2 regions of the Williamsia sp. Leaf354 genome follow, and region 1 is predicted to be linked to the other one. Evidence: riboswitches for the same ligand, from Rfam matches in the RefSeq annotation. Region 1 holds a riboswitch; the other holds the start of a gene.
The links. Region 1 has a riboswitch for S-adenosylmethionine ahead of ASG12_RS19960 (aminotransferase class V-fold PLP-dependent enzyme). Riboswitches for the same ligand answer to the same signal wherever they lie in the genome.
Positions count from the first base shown of each region.

Region 2: another riboswitch for S-adenosylmethionine. It lies ahead of ASG12_RS15305 (bifunctional o-acetylhomoserine/o-acetylserine sulfhydrylase); the one in region 1 lies ahead of ASG12_RS19960 (aminotransferase class V-fold PLP-dependent enzyme).

Region 1 covers NZ_LMPL01000005.1:709,299-719,369, forward strand. The annotation lists gene dacB (D-alanyl-D-alanine carboxypeptidase/D-alanyl-D-alanine endopeptidase) at 1-41, opposite strand, end outside; gene ASG12_RS19940 (inorganic diphosphatase) at 224-736, shown strand; gene ASG12_RS19945 (MDR family MFS transporter) at 816-2,711, opposite strand; gene ASG12_RS19950 (MarR family winged helix-turn-helix transcriptional regulator) at 2,708-3,283, opposite strand; gene alc (allantoicase) at 3,442-4,446, shown strand; gene ASG12_RS19960 (aminotransferase class V-fold PLP-dependent enzyme) at 4,564-5,859, opposite strand; SAM riboswitch class IV at 5,897-6,012, opposite strand; gene ASG12_RS19965 (isochorismate synthase) at 6,154-7,263, shown strand; gene ASG12_RS19970 (acyl-CoA dehydrogenase family protein) at 7,274-8,284, opposite strand; gene ASG12_RS19975 (DedA family protein) at 8,274-8,900, opposite strand; gene ASG12_RS19980 (O-succinylhomoserine sulfhydrylase) at 8,924-10,071, opposite strand, start outside.
Region 2 covers NZ_LMPL01000004.1:167,540-177,610, forward strand. The annotation lists gene ASG12_RS15270 (aspartate aminotransferase family protein) at 1-843, shown strand, start outside; gene ASG12_RS15275 (alpha/beta fold hydrolase) at 1,128-1,925, shown strand; gene ASG12_RS15280 (D-alanyl-D-alanine carboxypeptidase family protein) at 1,952-3,274, shown strand; gene yhjD (inner membrane protein YhjD) at 3,280-4,329, opposite strand; gene trpS (tryptophan--tRNA ligase) at 4,364-5,371, opposite strand; gene ASG12_RS15295 (exodeoxyribonuclease III) at 5,395-6,222, opposite strand; gene ASG12_RS15300 (MFS transporter) at 6,251-7,510, opposite strand; SAM riboswitch class IV at 7,718-7,845, shown strand; gene ASG12_RS15305 (bifunctional o-acetylhomoserine/o-acetylserine sulfhydrylase) at 7,906-9,237, shown strand; gene metX (homoserine O-acetyltransferase MetX) at 9,240-10,071, shown strand, end outside.

The sequences.
Region 1 (10,071 bases):
GTCCACCAGACGTTGCCGCGCCTGCCCGCTCGTGCGTTCACACAACTCCTCATCGCGTCTCGCGGGCGACACCGCTCGCCACGGCCGATCCCGCCCTCGCCACACCTGCGACCAACAGTATCGTTGTCGACGTTTGCAGACGCCGGTCGACAGTGGGCCGGGTCCGCGCGCAGCGCAATCCGCCGGAACCGACCGGCGATCCCCACCGGAGAGGACACCAGTCGTGGAGTTCGACGTCACCATCGAGATCCCCAAGGGCGCACGCAACAAGTACGAGGTCGATCACGAGACCGGCAAGGTCTATCTCGATCGCTACCTGTACACCGCGTTCGGCTACCCCGCGGATTACGGCTACATCGACAACACCCTGGGCGAGGACGGCGACCCGCTCGACGCGCTCGTGCTGCTGCCCGAGTCGGTCTACCCCGGCGTGATCGTGCGCTCACGCATCGTCGGTATGTACCGGATGTCCGACGAGGCCGGTGGCGACGACAAGCTGCTCGCCGTTCCCGCCAAGGACGTCCGCTGGGATCACATCCAGGACATCGGCGACGTCTCGAAGTACGAACTCGACGCCATCTCGCACTTCTTCGAGCACTACAAGGACCTCGAGCCCGGCAAGGAGGTCACCCCGGGTGGCTGGACCGGCCGCGCGGACGCCGAGAAGATCGCCGAGGAGGCCATCGCGCGCCTGGCCGAGCAGCCCGATCACGCGAACGATCCCTCGCGCGGCTGACACCGTCCCCACCTACGACTCGACCCCGACACTCGCGTGGAGTGTCGGGGTCGAGTCGTCTGTGCGATCGGAGGGCCGCTCAGGCCTCGTGACGACCGGAGTGGTCGTTCCCGCCCAGCGGCGGCACGTTGTCGGCGCCGGGCGCGCGTCCCACCTCGTGACGGCCCGGTCCGGCCGCGTCGGCCTCGTGGCGGCCGTGGTCGGCGGCCGGTGTCGCGGCGGCCACCGATTCGGCCGGTGAGACCTCGACCGGCGCGGATTCCGCGTCGAGCGCCTTGGCGTCGGCGAGATCCTGTGCGGCGGCCTGCGATCCGGAACCCGAGCGCAGCGGCACCTCTTTCCAGGTGAACACCGCGATCAGCGCGATGATCGACATCAGCGACACCGACAGGAACACCAGGTCCATCGAGTCGGCGAAGCCGTCCTTGATGGGCGCGGCGATCGCACCCGGCAGCTTGGCGATGATCGAGGTGTCGTTGAGGACCCCACCCGAGGCGCCGGTGTTGCCCGACGCGAGGCCCTGACCGAACTGGGCGACCGACGGGTCGGAGCTCGCGGCGGCCTGGGCGATGCCCTGACGGAACTCGGCCGAGGGCGCCACCTTCTCTATCTGGTCCTTGATGTTCGGCCCCATCGCCGAGAACAACACGGAGAAGAACACGGCCACACCGAGCGTGCCACCGATCTGACGGAAGAACGTCGCCGACGACGTCGAGATCCCCATGTCCTTGGCGGGCAACACGTTCTGCATCGCCAGGGTCAGCGGCTGCATCAGATTGCCGAGGCCGAAGCCGAGGAAGAACGCCATCAGCATCACGAGCCACAGCGGCGTGGCGACGCTGACGTAGTGCATCAGGAACGTGACCACCGTGATCAGCACGACGCCGATCATCGGGAAGATCTTGTAGCGACCGGTCCGCGAGATCGTCTGGCCGGAGATGATGGAGGCGCTCATCAGGCCCACCACCATCGGCAGCAGCTGCAGGCCGGCGATCGTCGGGCTCGACCCGCGGATCACCTGGAAGTACTGCGGCAGAATCGAGATGGCGCCGAACATGACCGCACCGATGACCACCGAGATGACGATGCCCTGGCTGAAGATCCGGTTCTTGAACACCCGCAGCGGGATGATCGCGGCCTCGCCCATCGCCTTCTCGACCGAGATGAACGCGGCGATGCCGACGATGCCGATGATGTAGCAGACGACGGTCTTGTAGTCGCCCCAACCCCATTCGCGTCCCTGCTCGGCGGCGATCAGCAGCGGCACCACGCCGATGGCGAGAGCCAGTGCGCCCCACCAGTCCAGGCGACGACGCTCACCCTTGATCTGGTTGTAGTCGAGGACCTTGAACACCACGACGAGCGCGATGAGACCGATCGGCACGTTGACGAGGAACACCCAGCGCCAGCCGGTGATGAACAGGATGCTGTCCTGGCCGGCGAACAGGCCACCGAGCACCGGGCCGAGCACGCTGGAGGTGCCGAACACGGCGAGGAAGTAGCCCTGGTACTTCGCGCGTTCCCGAGGGGGCACGATGTCGCCGATGATGGTCAGCGCCAACGAGAACAGGCCACCGGCGCCGAGACCCTGCAGGGCGCGGTAACCGGCGAGCTCGTACATCGACGTCGCCGTGGAACACAGCAACGATCCGATGATGAACAGCGTGATCGCAGTCATGAAGAACGGCTTGCGGCCGTACATGTCGGAGAGCTTGCCGTAGAGCGGCGTGACGATCGTCGAGGTGATCAGGTAGGCGGTGGTGACCCACGCCTGGAGTGAATACCCCTGCAGGTCGTCGGCGATCGTGCGGATCGCGGTCGAGACGATCGTCTGGTCGAGCGCGGCGAGGAACATGCCGATCATCAGCCCACCCATGATGGTGAGGATCTGACGATGGCTCAGGCCACCGGGTTCGGTGGCGTCTGCTGCGCCCGCCTTCGGCTTGGCGCCGGAGATGGCTGCGTCGTGACTCATCGTGATGCCTTTGCGTGTCGTGACCGTGCAGCGAGATCGTCTGTCGTGTCGTGAATGTCGGAATCTGTGGTGGTCGTGGTCGGGTGGTCGGCGGGTGCGCCCACGGAGATGATCTGTTCATCATCGACCTGACCGGCGAATTGTTCGGCGGCATCGACGAAACGCGTCATGAGGCTCGCGAGGCTCCCGATGTCCCCGTCGGAGAACTCTCCGAGCATCGAGTCCATTCCGCTCATCCGATGGGCGCGGACCGCCTCGACCTGTCGACGACCCGAGTCGGTGAGGACGAGGATCGTGGCGCGGCCGTCGCGGGAGTCGGCCTCGCGACGGACGTATCCGAGCCCGACCAACGAGGCGATGTGCCTGCTGACCGTGGAGGGATCGGCGAAGAGCCGTTCGGCCAGCTCCCCGGAGCGCAGTGGCCCGACAGCGAGCTCGAACAGGCACTGGAACGCCGCGGTCTCGACCGTGCCGTCGGGCGTCCTGAGCTTGGTGACGACGAGACGCTCGCGGATGCGAGCCCACCGACCCAGCACCGCGATCAGCTCGTCCACGTTCTCGGGACGGGACATACTTCTCACCTCGAAAGAGTTTCATGCCGCAACTACTTGAACGGTGCAAGTATGCCAACGCACGGCGGAGCGCGCAAACGAGCTGCCGGCGCGGTACGGATCGGGCAGTAATCTTGGCGCTCGTGACCGACTCCACACCCCCCGCCGCGTTCACCGCGATGCCCGATCTCGCCCTGCGCAGCCTCGGCGGCGCCGTGATCACCAGGACCGACGCGCTGTTCGCCGAAGCGGAGAACCTGATCGTCCCCGCGGCGTCGGAGTACCGACCCGCCACCTTCGGGCACGTGGGCCAGATCTACGACGGCTGGGAGACACGGCGACGCCGACCGGGCGGCTCTGCGCCGGACGCGTCGGCGGTCGACCGCGCCATCGTGCGACTCGGTGTGCCCGGCGTCATCCACGGCGTCGTCGTGGACACCTCGTGGTTCGTGGGCAACTTCCCGCCGACGGTGTCGGTGGAGGCCGCCGTCGTCACCGGCTTCCCGCCGGCACACGAGGTCGTCGACGCGGACTGGCAGACCATCGTCGAGCGGCAGCCCGTCGCCGGCGACACGGCCAACCCGATCGAGGTCGCCTCCCGCGACCGGTTCACGCACGTGCGGCTGTCGATCTACCCCGACGGCGGTGTCGCCCGACTGCGCGTGCACGGACGCGGTGTCCCCGATCCGCAGTTCCTCGACCACGGGCCGTTCGATCTCGCCGCGCTCGAGAACGGCGCCCGGATCAGCGCCTGCTCCAACATGTTCTACGGCTCACCGAACAACCTGCTGATGCCCGGGCGGGCACGCTCGATGGGCGAGGGCTGGGAGACCTCACGACGCCGTGACGACGGCAACGACTGGGTCGAGATCGACCTCGCCGCCCAGGGCGTGGTCTCGCTCGTCGAGCTCGACACCAGCTGGTTCCTCGGCAACGCGCCCGGGGAGGCGAGTGTGCGCGGGCGCGACGGGGACGACGGCGAGTGGTTCGAGATACTCCCCCGCACCCCGCTGCAACCCGACACACGACACCGCTTCACCGTCGACGTCGATCGCCCGATGACGCAGGCGCGCATGGACATCCACCCTGACGGGGGCATGGCGCGGTGTCGGCTGTACGGCACCGCCACCGACGCCGGCCGCGCCGATCTGCACCGCCGATGGGATCACGGCGAGACACGCTGACTGTGACGACAATCGAGTCGAGTGTGCCGACAGCGCACCGCGAGCCGACGACGACACGACGCACACTCGACGACGGGTTTCGGCACAGTCGGCGGCACTGAGAGGCGAGCGGTCAGGTTATGTGCGAGAGACCAGATCGGCGAGCGCGGCAGTGAGACGATCGATGTCGTCGGACCCGGTGCCGACGCCGAAGCTGACCCGCACGGCGCCTTCGGGGTGGCCCAGGTGGTGCAGCAGCGGGTGGGCGCAGAAGCGGCCGTCGCGGACCCCGATGCCGTGGGCGTCGTTGAGGTGTTCGGCCACCGCGCGCGGTGAGTGACCGTCGACGGTGAACGCGGCGATGCCGACGCGGTCGCGGCTGTCGGACCAGATGGAGAGTCGCCTGACGCCGTCGATCGCGTCGAGCGCGTCGTCGAGACGGGTGCGCAGTCGGTGCTCGTGCAGCCCGATCCGCTCGAATCCGAGATCGTCGATCGCGACGCATGCCGCGGCGATCGCGATGGCACCCAACACGTTCGGGGTTCCGCCCTCGTGACGTGCGGGCCCGTTGCGCCAGGCCACCTCGACGGTGTCGTCGGTGGACGGATCGGTCGGGGGCACGTCGGCCGTCGCGCCGCCGCCGGCGAGGTAGGGCTCGGCGGCGTCGAGCCAGTCGCCGCGACCGACGAGGACGCCACATCCGAAGGGCGCGTACAGCTTGTGGCCCGAGAACACGAGGTAGTCGATGCCGTGTCCGGCGACGGTGATCGCGCGATGCGGGGCGAGCTGGGCGGCATCGACGAGGATGCGGGCACCCGCGTCGTGGGCGATGTCGGCGAGCTTCGCCAGGGGCAGCACCTCCCCGGTCACATTCGATGCGCCGGTGACGGCCAACAGCGCCGCGGGAGCACGGTGGAGTTCGGCGGCCAGCGCGTCGAGCGTCTCCGCGACGGTGGGTCGGCAGGTCACCACGCGGCACGTTCGGTCCAGCTCCGGCGTCGCCTTCGTGTCCGCCCCGGAACGCTGCCACGGCAACAGGTTCGCGTGGTGCTCGACATCGAGGACCACGGTGTCGCCGGGGACGGCACGGGCCAGGAGGTTGATGCCGTCGGTGGTGTTGCGGGTGAAGATCACGTGGTCGTCGGCGCGGGCACGCACGAACCCGGCCACGACCGCCCGGGCGTTCTCGTAGCGCGCCGTCGTGAGCTGCGACAGGTGCCCGGCACCGCGGTGCACGCTCGCGTACTGCGGCAGCGCCCGGGCGATCTCGGTGGCGACGGCGGTGAGGGCGGGTGCGCTGGCGGCGTAGTCGCCGTTGACGTAGCGCACGCGACCGGCGGCACAGTCGACGGTCTCGTCCGCACCGACGACGTCGGCGATCGGGTACACCGGCGCGAGCGCGGCGGGGGCGGGTGTGATGTCGGTGACAGACATGGTGGTCCTCGTTCTCGTCAGAGGACTCCGTGCGAGGAGTCCGCGCTTGCACACGTCCACCTCGGACGCGGCCTGGTCGTCACCCGGAGCACCCCACCGCGGTTGGAGGGTTGCCGGTCAGCAAGCCGGGGCTGTGCGCTGACACTCATGACCTGGCGACGAGAGTGACCGTCGGCCGCACCCGGTGTCAATTGCACTGTGGCGCGCGACACACCGCGGCGACCTCACGACGGCGTCGTGGTGGGCGGAATTGCGGTCACGGTGATCGCAATGCCCCCGGGTAGCGTTGATCGCGTGTCCTTCCATCTGTCCCGCCCGCACGGTGCCGTGCACGCGGGCACCCCGGTGGCGCGATTCGCCGACGCCGCCGACGCCGTCGCCGCGATCGCCCGGGGCCGCCGCGACGGCACCCCGATCGCGGTGGTCGGGGCCATCGCGTTCGACGAGGCCGCACCCGACGCGCTGATGGCCGTCGACACCCTCGAGCACCGCGAGCCCGATGCCGGCTCGGCCGCTGTACACGCCGTACCGGTCACCCTCACCGCGACGATCCCGACACCAGGGGTCCACGTCGCCCGCGTGGCCGCGGTGATCGACCGGATCGCCGCGGGCGCGGCCGACAAGGTGGTGCTCGCCCGGGCCATCGAGTTGTTCGCCGCCGCGCCCGTCGACATCGACGCGGTGGTCGCCGCGCTGGCGGCGGGCAACCACGAACACAACGCCTTCCGGGTCGACCTCTCGGCCGCCGGCGGCGACTTCGTCGGGCGCACCCTGGTGGGTGCGAGCCCGGAGTCGTTGGTGCACAAGACCGGTGACCGGGTGACGTGCCGTCCCTATGCAGGTTCGGCGCCACGGTCGAGCGACCCGGCGATCGACGCCGCCCGGGCGGCCGCACTGCTCGACTCGGCGAAGGACCGGCACGAGCACCGGATCGTCGTCGACTACCTGACGTCGGTGTTGGGACCGCTGTGCACGACGTTGTGCGTCCCCGACGAACCGATCCTGCTGAGCACGGGCGAGATGTGGCACCTCGCCACACCGATCGAGGGCGTGCTGCGCGACCCCACGATGACGTCGTTGGATCTCGCGCTGCGTCTGCACCCGACCCCGGCCATCTGTGGCACGCCGACCGCGGCGGCTCGCGATCTGATCCTCGTCACCGAGGAGCCCCGCGACTTCTACGCCGGGGCCGTCGGCTGGTGCGACACCGCCGGCGATGGCGAGTGGATGGTGAGCATCCGCTGCGCCGAGATCGCCGCCGACCGTCGGACGATCCGCGCGTGGTCAGGGGGTGGCGTGGTGGCGCAATCCGATCCCGAGGCCGAACTCGCCGAGACCACCGCCAAGTTCGGCACCATCCTGCGCGCTCTGGGCGCGATGGATCTGCTCACGGTCGACGACTGATCGCCCCAGATCACCGGGGCTGCGGGAGCAGGCGGATCAGCATCTCGTCACGAATGGCGGGCCGACTGGCGCAGACCGCGCAGAACAACGCCTCTCGGACGAGCCGAGCGGGCGTGGATCCCGTCAGCACCGAGCGACTGCCCGTGGCGGCGGCGACCGACGTCGCCAGTCGCATGGCGAGTTCATTGGCGGCGGCGCGATGTCGGTACAGCGCGTCGCCGTCGTCCATCGACGAGTCGAGATCGCGACGGATCCGCGACAACTCACGGTGGCCGGCGGCGGCGGTGTCGGCGAACTCACCGCGGCGCGCGGCCACCGCATCGAACTCACGAAGCGCCGACCGGCAGATGCCCAGCGCCAGCGCGGCATTGAGCCGGATGGTGATGTTGGCACCGCGGGGGCGCCGGTCGGCGGGCATGGAGGTGACGAGATCGTCGGCGCCGACCGCGACCTCGTCCCAGGCGAGGCTGACGGTGTTGCTGGCCTGGGCTGCGGCGAGATCGAGTGGCGTCGCGGCGAGACCCGCCGACGTCTCGGGACGCTCGATGGCGAACAGGTGCACCTGTCCGGTCGACTCCTCGTACGCCCAGACGCCGATCATGTCGATGATGCCCCATCCGGTGACGAGGGCCGACGACCCCGACAGCACGTACCCGGCATCGGCTCGGCGGGCGCGCAACGTCTGTCCGTGTGAGGCCATGCCCGCGTAGCTGACGCCGGCGATCATGTCCCCAGACCTCAACGCGGGGAGGAGATCGGTGCGTGCGCTGCCCGCCACCGCGAGCGCGACACCGTGGTGCTGCGCCCACACGAACCCGGTGGCCAGGCAGCCGGAGATGACGGTCTCGGCGACCTCCGCGAGGTGCGCACGGTCGTCGCCCAGCGCGACACCGAAGAGCCCGGCGCGGGCGAGTGCCTCGAAGTGGCCGGCCGGGATCGTGCCCGATGCGTCGACCTCGCCGGCCGCGGGAACCAATCGGGAGTCCACCAGCTCGCGGGCGGCGTCGATGCTACTGGGCATCGCCAGAGGATAGGGCATTCCGGTTGCGCCACCAGGCGATACCGACGTAGACCAGCACCGCTGCACCGACGATGAGTCCGCCGTAGAGCAGCAGTCGCGCACCGACGGCGGCTCCCACCAGATACCCGATCATCCCGACCGCGATGACCCAGATCAGTCCACCGATGACGTTCGCGGTCAGGTACAACTTCACGGCCATGCGGCTCATCCCGGCGACGAACGGCGTCAGCGTGCGGACGTATCCCACCCAGCGGGCGGCGATCACCGCAGGGATGCCCCTGTGCTGCACCGCGTGGGCGACCTTGTCCCACCGCTCAGCGCCGATGCGCCGCCCCAGTCTCGACTCGAGCATCCGCGGCCCGAAGTGCCGGCCGAGCGTGAAACCCGTTGCGTCGCCGCTGATCGCGGCCACACATGCGCCCGCGATCAGTACACCGATGCTGGTGTCGCCGACCGCGGCGGCCACCCCTCCGGTGAGCAGCGCGGTCTCACCGGGGAGCACGAGACCCACCAGTGCGGCGGACTCGAGGTACACCAGCGCCCACACCAGCAGGTACACGACCCAGGGCGGTGTCGTGGTGATGATCTCGACGATCCAGTCGATGACCGCCTGCATGAGGTGCGTCCCGCGGCGGCGGGTTACAGCGCCCGGTCGAGGTCGGCGAGCAGGTCGTCGACGCCCTCGAGGCCCACCGACAGGCGAACGACCCCGTCGGACAGGCCGATCGCCGCCCTGCCCTCGGGGCCCATCGCCCGGTGGGTGGTGGTCGCCGGGTGGGTGATGAGCGACTTCGCGTCACCCAGGTTGTTCGAGATGTCGATGATCTGCAGACCGTCGAGGACCTCGAAGGCGCGCGCCTTGCCGCCGATCCCGGTCGGGTCGCTGAGCTCGAAGGTGACCACGGTGCCACCGCCGGTCATCTGCGACGTCGCCAGCTCGTGCTGCGGATGTGATTGCAGGAACGGGTATTTGACCCACTTGACGCGCGGGTCGTCCTCGAGGAACTGCGCGATGCGCAACGCCGAGGCGACCGACGCGTCGACTCGCAGACGCAGGGTCTCCATGCCCTTGAGCAGGGTCCACGCGTTGAAGGGGCTCATAGCGGGTCCGGTATGCCGCATGAGGGTCTGCACCGGCCCGTCGATGTACTCCGTGGAACCCAACACCGCGCCACCCATCACCCGGCCCTGGCCGTCGATGTGTTTGGTGCCGGAGTACACGACGACGTCGGCGCCGAGATCGTGACCACGCTGCAGCAGCGGCGTGGCGAACACGTTGTCCAACACCACCTGCGCGCCGGCGGCGTGCGCCATCTCCGACACGCGCGCCACGTCGACGAGGGACTGCATCGGGTTCGACGGTGTCTCGAAGAACACCGCGGTGGTCGGCACCGACAACGCCTCTTCCCACTGGTCGAGGTCCTCGCCGTCGACGAAGACGGTCTCGACACCCCAGCGGGGCAGGATCTCGTTGCACACCACGAAGCACGATCCGAAGAGGCTGCGCCCGGCCACGAGTCGGTCGCCGGCCTTGAGCAGTGCGCCCAGGGAGACGAACACCGCGGCCATACCGCTGGCGGTCGCGAAGCACGCCTCCGACCCCTCGAGCAGGCGCAGTCGTTCCTGGAACATGGCGACCGTGGGGTTGCCGTAGCGGGAGTAGACGAAGCGTTCGTCCTCACCGGTGAACGCGCGTTCGGCGGCAGCGGCCGAGGAGTACACGTAGCCGGAGTTGAGGAACATCGCCTCGGAGGTCTCGTCGAACTGCGAGCGCATCAGCCCGCCGC
Region 2 (10,071 bases), on a different contig from region 1:
GCGTTCCGCGTGCCCAACACCAACTTCTACCGCGCCACCGAACACGCCGACGACCCGAAGGCGTTCGGGCGCTGGGCCGCCGACCGCATCGCCGAGGCCATCGAGTTCGAGGGCCCCGACACCGTCGCCGCGGTGTTCCTCGAACCCGTACAGAACGCGGGCGGCTGCTTCCCGCCGCCGCCCGGGTACTTCGAGCGGGTGCGCGAGATCTGCGATGAGTACGACGTGCTGCTGGTCTCCGACGAGGTCATCTGCGCCTTCGGGCGCATCGGCTCGATGTTCGCCTGCGACGACTTCGGCTACGTGCCCGACATCATCACGTGCGCCAAGGGCATGACCTCGGGGTACTCGCCCATCGGCGCGATGATCGCCAGCGACCGGCTCTTCGAGCCGTTCGACGACGGCGTGACCTCGTTCGCACACGGCTACACCTTCGGCGGTCATCCGGTCTCGGCGGCCGTCGCGCTGGCCAACCTCGACATCTTCGAGCGCGAGGGCATCACCGACAACGTCAAGAACAACGCCGGCGCGTTCCGCTCGACCCTGGAGCGACTCAAGGATCTGCCGATCGTCGGCGACGTCCGCGGAGAGGGCTACTTCTACGGGATCGAACTGGTCAAGGACCAGGCCACGAAGGAGACGTTCACCGCCGACGAGTCCGAACGGGTCCTGCGCGGGTTCCTGTCACACGCACTGTTCGAGGCCGGGCTGTACTGCCGCGCCGACGATCGCGGCGATCCCGTCGTCCAGCTCGCGCCGCCGCTCATATGCGGGCAGCGCGAGTTCGACGAGATCGAATCGATCCTGCGCGGCGTCCTCACCGAGGCCTACAGCAAGATCTGACCGGTTCACCGGGAAGATCTGACCGGTTCACCGGGAGCATCTGACCGGGTGCCGACGCACAGCGGGCCGCCCACCCCGATCGGGGGTGGACGGCCACGCGGAGGACGGACCCGCCATTGCGCCTCTCGGCAGAAGGCCGCTCGTGGCGGCAAATGGGGTGGTACCCGGGGCAGTGAATCGAGCCCGTCGGGTGATGTAACGCCATCCGGGCCGAGGATTGTTCCCGAGCCCGAAAACGGTTCCCGACATCCGTACAGTTTCGGCCTACGCCTATCGTCTGCCCGGTGACCGACCTCCGAATCCCCCGCGACGGTGCTGATCTCGCTGTCGACCGCCCGTCGGGGGCGCGACCGATCGCCGTCTACGCCCACGGCATGTCCTCCAGCCGCCGGTTCGACGACGAGAGCGGCATCTTCGACTGGACGCCCGTCGACGGCGACGACCGCGAGCTCGTGCGGTTCGACGCGCGCGGCCACGGCGAGTCGACCGGACGCCCGGTCCCGGCGGATTACATCTGGACCGCGCTCGCCGATGACCTGTTGGCAGTGATCGACGCGGTCTCGCCCGAGGAACCCGTCGACGCCATCGGTGCATCGATGGGCTCGGCCGCCATCCTCTGGGCCGTCCTGCGCGCTCCCCACCGCTTCCGACGACTCGTCCTGTCGCTCACTCCCACCGCCTGGGAGACACGCGCGGGCCACTCGAGCGGGTACCTGAGCACTGCGACCCTCCTCGAGAACGAGGGTCTCGAGGCCCTGTTCGCGATGGTGTCCGCCATGCCTCCGCCGCCGATCATCACTGCGGGCGGATGGTCGACCGAGCCGCGTCCCCCCGCCGTCGACGTCTCGCTGTTGCCCTCGGTGATGAGAGGCGCGGCGCAATCCGACCTCCCCGACGTCGAGAGCGTCACGCATATCACCCACCCCACGCTGCTGCTGCCCTGGGACACCGACGCCGGACACCCGGTCAGCACCGCACAACGGCTCGCCGAACTCCTCCCCGACGCGACGCTCGAGATCGCCACCGAACCCGACCACGTCCGCGGATGGGGGGCACGCGCCGCGCGGTTCCTCGGGGCCTGAGGCTCGTCGGGGTACTTTCGACCTCGATGCCAGCCCTGCGCCGATCGTCCCGAATCCTCGCCGCGTCGGTGTCGGCCGTCGCCGTGGTCGTCGCGTGCGCGACGTTCGGCGCCCCCGCGGTGTCGGCGGACCCCGTCGTCCCGACGCCGACGGCAGGGCCGCCGAGCACACCGAACACCGAGAGCTGCCCCTACCGCACATCCCCTGCGGCAGCCGTGGACACCTCGGAGGTACCGCCCTCGGGGCAGGCGGCCCCGGCTCCGCTACCGGTGCCCGATCCGCCGGTCGGCGGCGAGAAGCTCGGGGCGTGTGGCGTCGTCACCGCCGGCAACGCCGCGTCGATCCCCCGCGGGATCACCTCGGCCGGCTGGCTGGTCGCCGACGCGGGAACCGGCGCCGTCCTCGCCGCGAAGGACCCGCACGGCCGCTACCGTCCCGCCAGCACCATCAAGACGCTGCTGGCACTGGTCGCCCTCGACGAACTCGATCTCGACACCACCGTCACCGGTACCCGCGCCGACTACAGCATGGAGGGCGACTCGGCCGGCATCGGTCCCGACGGCCGCTACACCGTGCGGCAGCTGCTGCAGGGCCTGCTGATGGTGTCGGGCAACGACTGCGCCAACGCACTGGCCCGGGAACTCGGCGGCTACGAGGTCGCGGTCGGGAAGATGAACGAGATGGCCCACCGACTGGGCGCCGAGGACACCCGCGCGGCGTCACCCTCGGGCCTCGACGCCCCCGGCATGAGCACCTCCCCCTACGACCTCGCGCTGATCTTCCGCGCGGCCCTGAAGAACTCGACGTTCCGCGATCTCATCTCACACAAGAACGCGCCGTTCCCGGGCTACCCGCCGCTCGCCGACGTGCAGAACGACAAACCGCACCCGGGCTACATGATGCAGACCCAGAACCGACTGCTCCTCGACGACTACCCCGGCACGATCGGCGGGAAGACGGGGTACACCGACGACGCGCGCAAGACCTTTGTCGGCGCGGTCGAGCGGTCCGGACGCACCCTGATCGTGGTGCAGATGTACGGCCTCAACGAGGTCGACGACTCCTACTGGGACCAGGCGAAGGGGCTCCTCGACCACGGATTCGGCATCCCGACGGGCGAATCGGTCGGGCGTCTGGTCGAGGAGAACACCTCCGACTCGGCGTCGGACCCGTCGACCGGCCGGTCGTCGTCCGGCGACGGCCACAGCGGTGCGGTCGCCTACCCCTCGTCCGAGGACGGCGCCGGCGGCTCACCGTGGACCGACCGGTTGCTGTTCGGCGGCATCGGGCTCGTCGTCATCCTCGGCCTGGTCTATGCGGCGTTGCGGGTCAACCGCCGGTCACGCTGACGCGTTCAGCGTCGGTGTCGGCGTGCGCGCAGTCGTGAGTACCCGAGTGCGGCCGCCGCGCCCGTGAGAGCGGTCGCCGCGAGGGTGACCCCTGACGGCTCGGGCCGGATCGCGACCACGGGCGCGATCGTCACCGGATCGGGTACCTGGGCGGCCTGGTACTGCGCGTTCATCGGATCGGTCGCCGCCCAAGCGGTCGCGAAAAGGATGATCCGCGTGGTGAAGAAGGCGAACACCATGATGCCGATGATGGGGCCGAAGGTGGCTCCGGCCGGACCGCTGGTGACGCCCTTCAGGTAGAAGGTCGCGATGAACTTGAAGATCTCGAAGATCACCGCGGTGAGCAGACCGGCCTTCGCGGCGTTGCGATACGGCAGCGGGATCCGCGGCAACCGGGCGATGACCCAGGTGAACAGCAGCGTCGAGGCGACCAACGACACCACGATCGACAGCACGCGGACGACGATGAACACTCCGGGCACGTGATCGAGCCCGACGAACTCGAGGATCGTCGTGGTCAGTCCGCTCCCCGCGATCGCCGACAGTCCGAACGACACCACCAGCGCGAGGAACAGCCCCAGCAGGGCACCCAGGTCACCGATCTTGGTCTTGACGAACGTCGACGCCGGGGGCTCGGCTCCCCACTGCACGGTCAGGGCGTTGCGCAGGTTGGCCATCCACCCCAGCCCGGAGTACAGCGCGAGCACCAGCCCGATCACGCCGATCGACGCACGGGAGCTGATCGCCTGGTCCATGAGGTCCTGGAGCTGATTGCCCATGTCGCCCTGGACCGAGTCGGCGATCTTGTTCTTCGCGTCGTCGAGGAGCCCGGGACTGGCGGCGAAGACGAATCCCGCTGCGGCGAAGCTGATCATGAGGAGCGGGAACAGCGCCAGGATGCTGAAGTAGGTCGCCCCCGCGGCGAAGAAGTCGCCCTTGGAATCCTGATAGCGCCCACCGGCGCGGACCAGGTGGTCGAGCCAGGGATACCGCGCCCGCAGCTGTTCGAGGCGCGATGGTCCCTTCTCGGTCGATGTCTCGTCGGTGTCGGCCATGGTCACTCCGCTCGTCGACTCGTCCTCGCTCGCGTCATCGCCGCGGCAGGAACCCCACCTTGTCATAGGCGCTCGCCAGCGTCTGCGCGGCGACCTCTCGGGCACGGTCGGCACCGCGGGCGAGGATCGCGTCCAGCTCAGCGCGGTCGGACATCAGCTCGTCGACACGCCCTCGCAGTGGCGCCACGAAGTCGGCCAGCACGGTGGCGGTGTCGACCTTGAGGTCGCCGTACCCCTTGCCCTCGTACCCTGCGACGAGGTCGTCGACGGGGGTGCCGGTCAGCGCGGACTGGATGCTCAGCAGGTTGCTGACACCGGGCTTGTTCTCCCAGTCGAGTCGGATCTCCCGCTCGTTGTCGGTGACCGCCGAACGGACCTTCTTCGCCGAACGCTTCGGGTCGTCGAGCAGGTTGATGAGTCCGGCGTCGGAATCGGCTGACTTGCTCATCTTCGCCGTCGGGTTCTGCAGGTCGTAAATCTTCGCGGTCTCGGCCACGATGTGCGCCTCGGGCACCGTGAACGTCTCGCCGAAACGGGAGTTGAAGCGCTGCGCCAGGTTTCGCGTGAGTTCGAGGTGCTGGCGCTGGTCCTCACCGACGGGCACCCGGTCGACCTGGAACGCGAGGATGTCGGCGGCCATCAGGATGGGATAGGTGAACAGGCCGACGCCGGCGGAGTCGGTTCCCTGCTTGGCCGCCTTGTCCTTGAACTGCGTCATGCGGTTCGCCTCACCGAAACCGGTGATGCACGACAGAACCCACGTCAGCTGCGCGATCTCGGGCACATGCGACTGGACATAGATCGTCGATCGTTCGGGGTCGACCCCGACGGCGAGCATCTGCGCGACGCTGACGAGCGTCCGCTCCCGCAGGGCCGCCGGGTCGTGCGGCGCGGTGATCGCATGCATGTCCGGGATGAAGTAGTAGGCCTCGAAATCGTCCTGCAGCGCCACCCATTGCCGCACCGCGCCGAGGTAGTTGCCCAGGTGGAAGGAGTCACTGGTCGGTTGGATACCGGAGAGGACGCGTGCGGTGTTGCTCATGAGGGGCATTGTTTCATCCGGCCTCAAGCGAATTCGACGGTGACCGGTGCGTGGTCGGACCACCGCCGGTCATAGGCGTCGGCACGCTCGACGCGGGTGGCGCGCGCCCGGCGCGCCATCACCGGATTGGCGAGGTGGTAGTCGATACGCCAGCCCGAGTCGTTGTCGAACGCCTTGCCGCGCCACGACCACCACGAATAGGGACCGGGCTCGTCGCCGACGAGCGCTCGTGTCACGTCGACCCAGGAGCGGTCGAGCAGTCCCCCGACCCACGCACGCTCCTCGGGGAGGAATCCCGGGCTGCGCTGATTGGTCTTCCACGCCTTGAGGTCGAGTTCGCTGTGCGCGATGTTCCAGTCGCCACCGACGATTACCCCGCGCCGTCGCCGGGACAACGTGTCGAGGTGGGCGCCGAACTCGTCGAGGAAGCGGAACTTCTCGTCCCGCTTGGGTCCGTCGGACGCGCCCTTGGGCAGGTAGAGCGACCCCAGGGTCAGCGCCGGGAACTCGTCGTCGGCGGCGACGTCGATCTCGAGGTAGCGGCCGGTGCCGTCGAACTCCTCGCTGCCGAAGCCGACGCGCACGGCGTCGGGGGCGACGGTGCCGAGGACACCGACGCCCGCATGGCCCTTCACCGACGATTCCGTCATCGACAGCGACCACCCCGCGTCGAGGGCCGGTGCGAGCGCCTCGACCGCCTGATCGCGGGACGCGCGGATCTCCTGCAGGAGCACGAACCGGTGGCCCGTGGGCGCGCCCAGCCAGGGCAGGATCCCCGGGTTGTGGGGGTTGCGCTCCTTCACCGCGGCGCGGATACCGTTGACGTTGACCGAGGTGATGGTGAGGGACACGCGGCGAGTGTAGCGAGGGGTCCCGACATCAGTGGACGGCGGTGATCTCCTGCGCCGCAACCGGCTTCGCCTCGCCGAGGTCACTATGGCGATCGGTGTGGGTGTCGTGGGCCACCACACCGTCGGTGCGACGGTGCGCCAGCAGCGTCACCCCGAGGACCACCAGTCCGGCCGCGGCGAGCGCCGCACCGAGCAGCGACGGGGCGCGGTAGCCGTAGCCGGCGCTGATCACCAGCCCGCCGAGCCAGGCGCCGCCGGCGTTGGCGATGTTGAGCGCCGAGTGGTTCAGCGCCGCCGCCAGGGTCTGCGCGTCGTCGGCCACATCCATCAGACGCGTCTGCAACGCCGGGACGAGCGCCGAACCGGTCACCCCGACCGCGAACACCAGTGGCAGCGCGGCCCACACGGTCCCCGCCACCACGGCGAACACCACGAGACTGACCAGGATGGCCACGAGTCCCGCGACCATGGTGCCGATCACCGACCGGTCGGCGAGCGCACCGCCGACGATGTTGCCGACCACCATGCCGATGCCGAACAGCATCAACGCGAACGGGACGAGACCGCCGGGCAGGCCGGAGACGTCGGTGAGAGTGGTGTGGATGTAGGTGTAGAAGGCGAACATGCCGCCGAATCCGACGACGCCGATGAGCAGGGTGAACCACACCTGCGGTCGGGCGAGGGCGCCGAGCTCGGTGACCGGGTTGCTCGCGGTCATGCCCGTCAGCGACGGCAGATACCGCAGGAGCGATGCGATGGTGGCGAGACCGATGACGACGACCACGCCGAAGGCGGTGCGCCAGCCGAATGCCTCACCGAGCCATGTGGCGGCGGGGACACCGACGACGTTGGCGACGCTAAGTCCCAGCATCACCTGTCCGACCGCCTTGGCGCGACTGCCCGGTCCCGCGAGGTGCGCGGCCACCAGGGCGGCGACGCCGAAGTAGGCCCCGTGCGGGAGGCCCGCGACGAAGCGCGCGGCCATCAGGGTGCCGTAGGTCGGGGCGACGACGGTCGCGGCGTTGCCGACGGTGAACGCCACCATCAGCGTGATCAGCAGGCCACGTCGCGACATCCGCGCGGTGGCCGCGGCGATCAGGGGTGCCCCGACGACGACGCCGAGTGCGTAGGCGGAGATGACATGGCCCGCGGTGGGCTCGGAGATCCGCAGTGAGTCGGCGATGCTCGGCAGCAGTCCCATCGACACGAACTCGGTCGTGCCGATACCGAAGCCACCCAGGGCCAGCGCGAGGATCGCGTTGCGGCGGGCGGTGGTGGACACGGGCATGAGGCAACCTCTCGCGACAGAACTCGGGAGACGCACACCGGTGGGCGCCAGGGACGCGTCGGCGATCTCTCGCCGCGCACAGAGAACCTCAACGTCATGAGGTCGGGAAAAGATTCCGGGCACACGGTACGCGAGGGCGATTCTTTCGAATCTGGCTGCGCGGGATCCTTTCGGGACGAAATCGGCGATGTTATATCCTTGACGCCAGGTCATGAGTATCAGCGCCAAGCCCCGGCTCGCTGATCGGCAACCCTCCAACCGCGGTGGGGTGCTCCGGGTGAAAGACCAGGTTGTGGGCGTTCGCCGAAGGCGACGCTCCGCAGCAAGCGCGGGTCCGATGGTCGGACCCACGGGGCACTGTCGCCCCACCGACCGAAAGAGAGCTGTTTCCGAAGATGTCTGAAGCAACCGTCGACGCCGCCGAGGTCGACCCCACCTCCCACTGGGCCTTCGAGACCAAGCAGGTCCACGCCGGGCAGACCGCCGACGCGGCGACCTCGGCCCGTGCACTGCCGATCTACCAGACCACCTCGTACACCTTCCGCGACACCCAGCATGCCGCCGACCTGTTCGGACTCGCCGAGCCCGGCAACATCTACACCCGCATCATGAACCCGACGCAGGACACCGTCGAGCAGCGTCTCGCCGCCCTCGAAGGCGGCGTCGCCGCGTTGCTGGTGTCGTCGGGTCAGGCCGCCGAGACCTACGCGATCCTCAACGTGGTCGAGACCGGTGGTCACGTGGTGTCGAGCCCCCGTCTCTACGGCGGCACGTACAACCTCTTCCACTACACGCTGCCGAAGCTGGGCATCGAGGTGTCGTTCGTCGAGCAGCCCGACGACATCGAGTCGTGGCGGGCGGCGATCCGTCCGAACACCCGCGCGTTCTACGGCGAGACCATCGCCAACCCGAACAACGAGATCCTCGACATCCCGGCCGTCTCGGCGCTCGCGCACGAGACCGGTGTGCCGCTGATCGTCGACAACACGGTGGCGACCCCGTACCTCATCCAGCCGCTGGCCCACGGTGCCGACATCGTGGTGCACTCGGCGACCAAGTACATCGGTGGCCACGGCACCGCGGTCGGCGGCGTGATCGTCGACGGCGGCACCTTCGACTGGCGGGTCCAGCGCGACGGGCAGGATCTGTTCCCCGGCTTCACCACCCCCGACGCGAGCTACCACGGTGCGGTGTTCGCCGATCTCGGCGCACCGGCGTTCGCGCTCAAGGCGCGCGTGCAGTGGCTGCGTGACACCGGCGCGGCCATCGCACCGTTCAACGCGTTCCTCATCGCGCAGGGCCTCGAGACCCTGAGCCTGCGTATCGAGCGCCACGTCGCCAACGCCCGCAAGGTGGCCGAGTTCCTCGAGGGTCACAGCCAGGTCGAGTCGGTCGCCTACGCAGGCCTGCCGTCGTCGCCGTGGTACGAGCGCGGACAGCAGCTCGCACCGCGCGGCCAGGGCGCGATCGTCGCCTTCGAGATCGTCGGCGGCGTCGACGCAGGCAAGCGTTTCGTCGACGCGCTCACCCTGCACAGCCACGTCGCCAACATCGGTGACGTGCGGTCGCTGGTGATCCACCCCGCCTCGACCACCCACTCGCAGCTGACCCCCGAGGAGCAGGTCTCCGCAGGTGTCACACCGGGACTGGTGCGTCTGGCGGTCGGTATCGAGGGGATCGACGACATCATCGCCGACCTCGAGACGGGATTCCGGGCGGCGAACTGATCGTGACCACCGAACCCCGAACGTCCACCGTCGCCGGTGGGGTCTCCGCGCCGCCCGACTGGGAGAGTCTCCCCGACGGCGAGTTGACCTATGCGTCCGTGGGTTCGGTGGAACTCGACAACGGTGGCCGGATCGACGACGTGACCCTGGCGTTCCAACGCTGGGGCACGTTGTCGCCGGCCCGCGACAACGTCGTGTTGACGCTGCATGCGCTCACCGGTGACTCCCATGTCGTCGGCGCCCCGGGGCCCGGTCACCCGCTCCCCGGATGGTGGGACGGCCTCATCGGCCCCGGCTGCGCGGTCGACACCGACGAGTGGTGCGTGATCTCGGCGAACGTCCTCGGTGGTTGCGGCGGGTCGACAGGCCCGGCGTCGCCGGGTCCCGACGGCCGGGCCTGGGGTTCACGCTTCCCCCACATCACCGTGCTCGACCAGGTCCGCGCCGAGGTCGCTCTCATGGATGCACTCGAGATCGGAACGGTGGCAGCGGTTCTCGGCGGCTCGATGGGTGGTGCCCGGTCGCTCGAGTGGATGATCGGTTATCCCGAGCGGGTTCGCAGCGGACTGGTGCTGGCCGTCGGACCGCGTGCCACGGCCGATCAGATCGGCACCCAGACCACACAGATCGCCGCCATCACCTCCGACCCGGATTGGCGGGGCGGCGACTACCACGGCACCGACGTGCGTCCGGTCGCCGGCCTCGGCATCGCCCGTCGCATCGCCCACCTGACCTATCGCTCGGAGATCGAACTCGACCAGCGGTTCGCCGATGATCCTCAGGGAGAAGAGGTCCCGCTCGCCGGCGGCCGCTACGCCGTGCAGAGCTACCTCG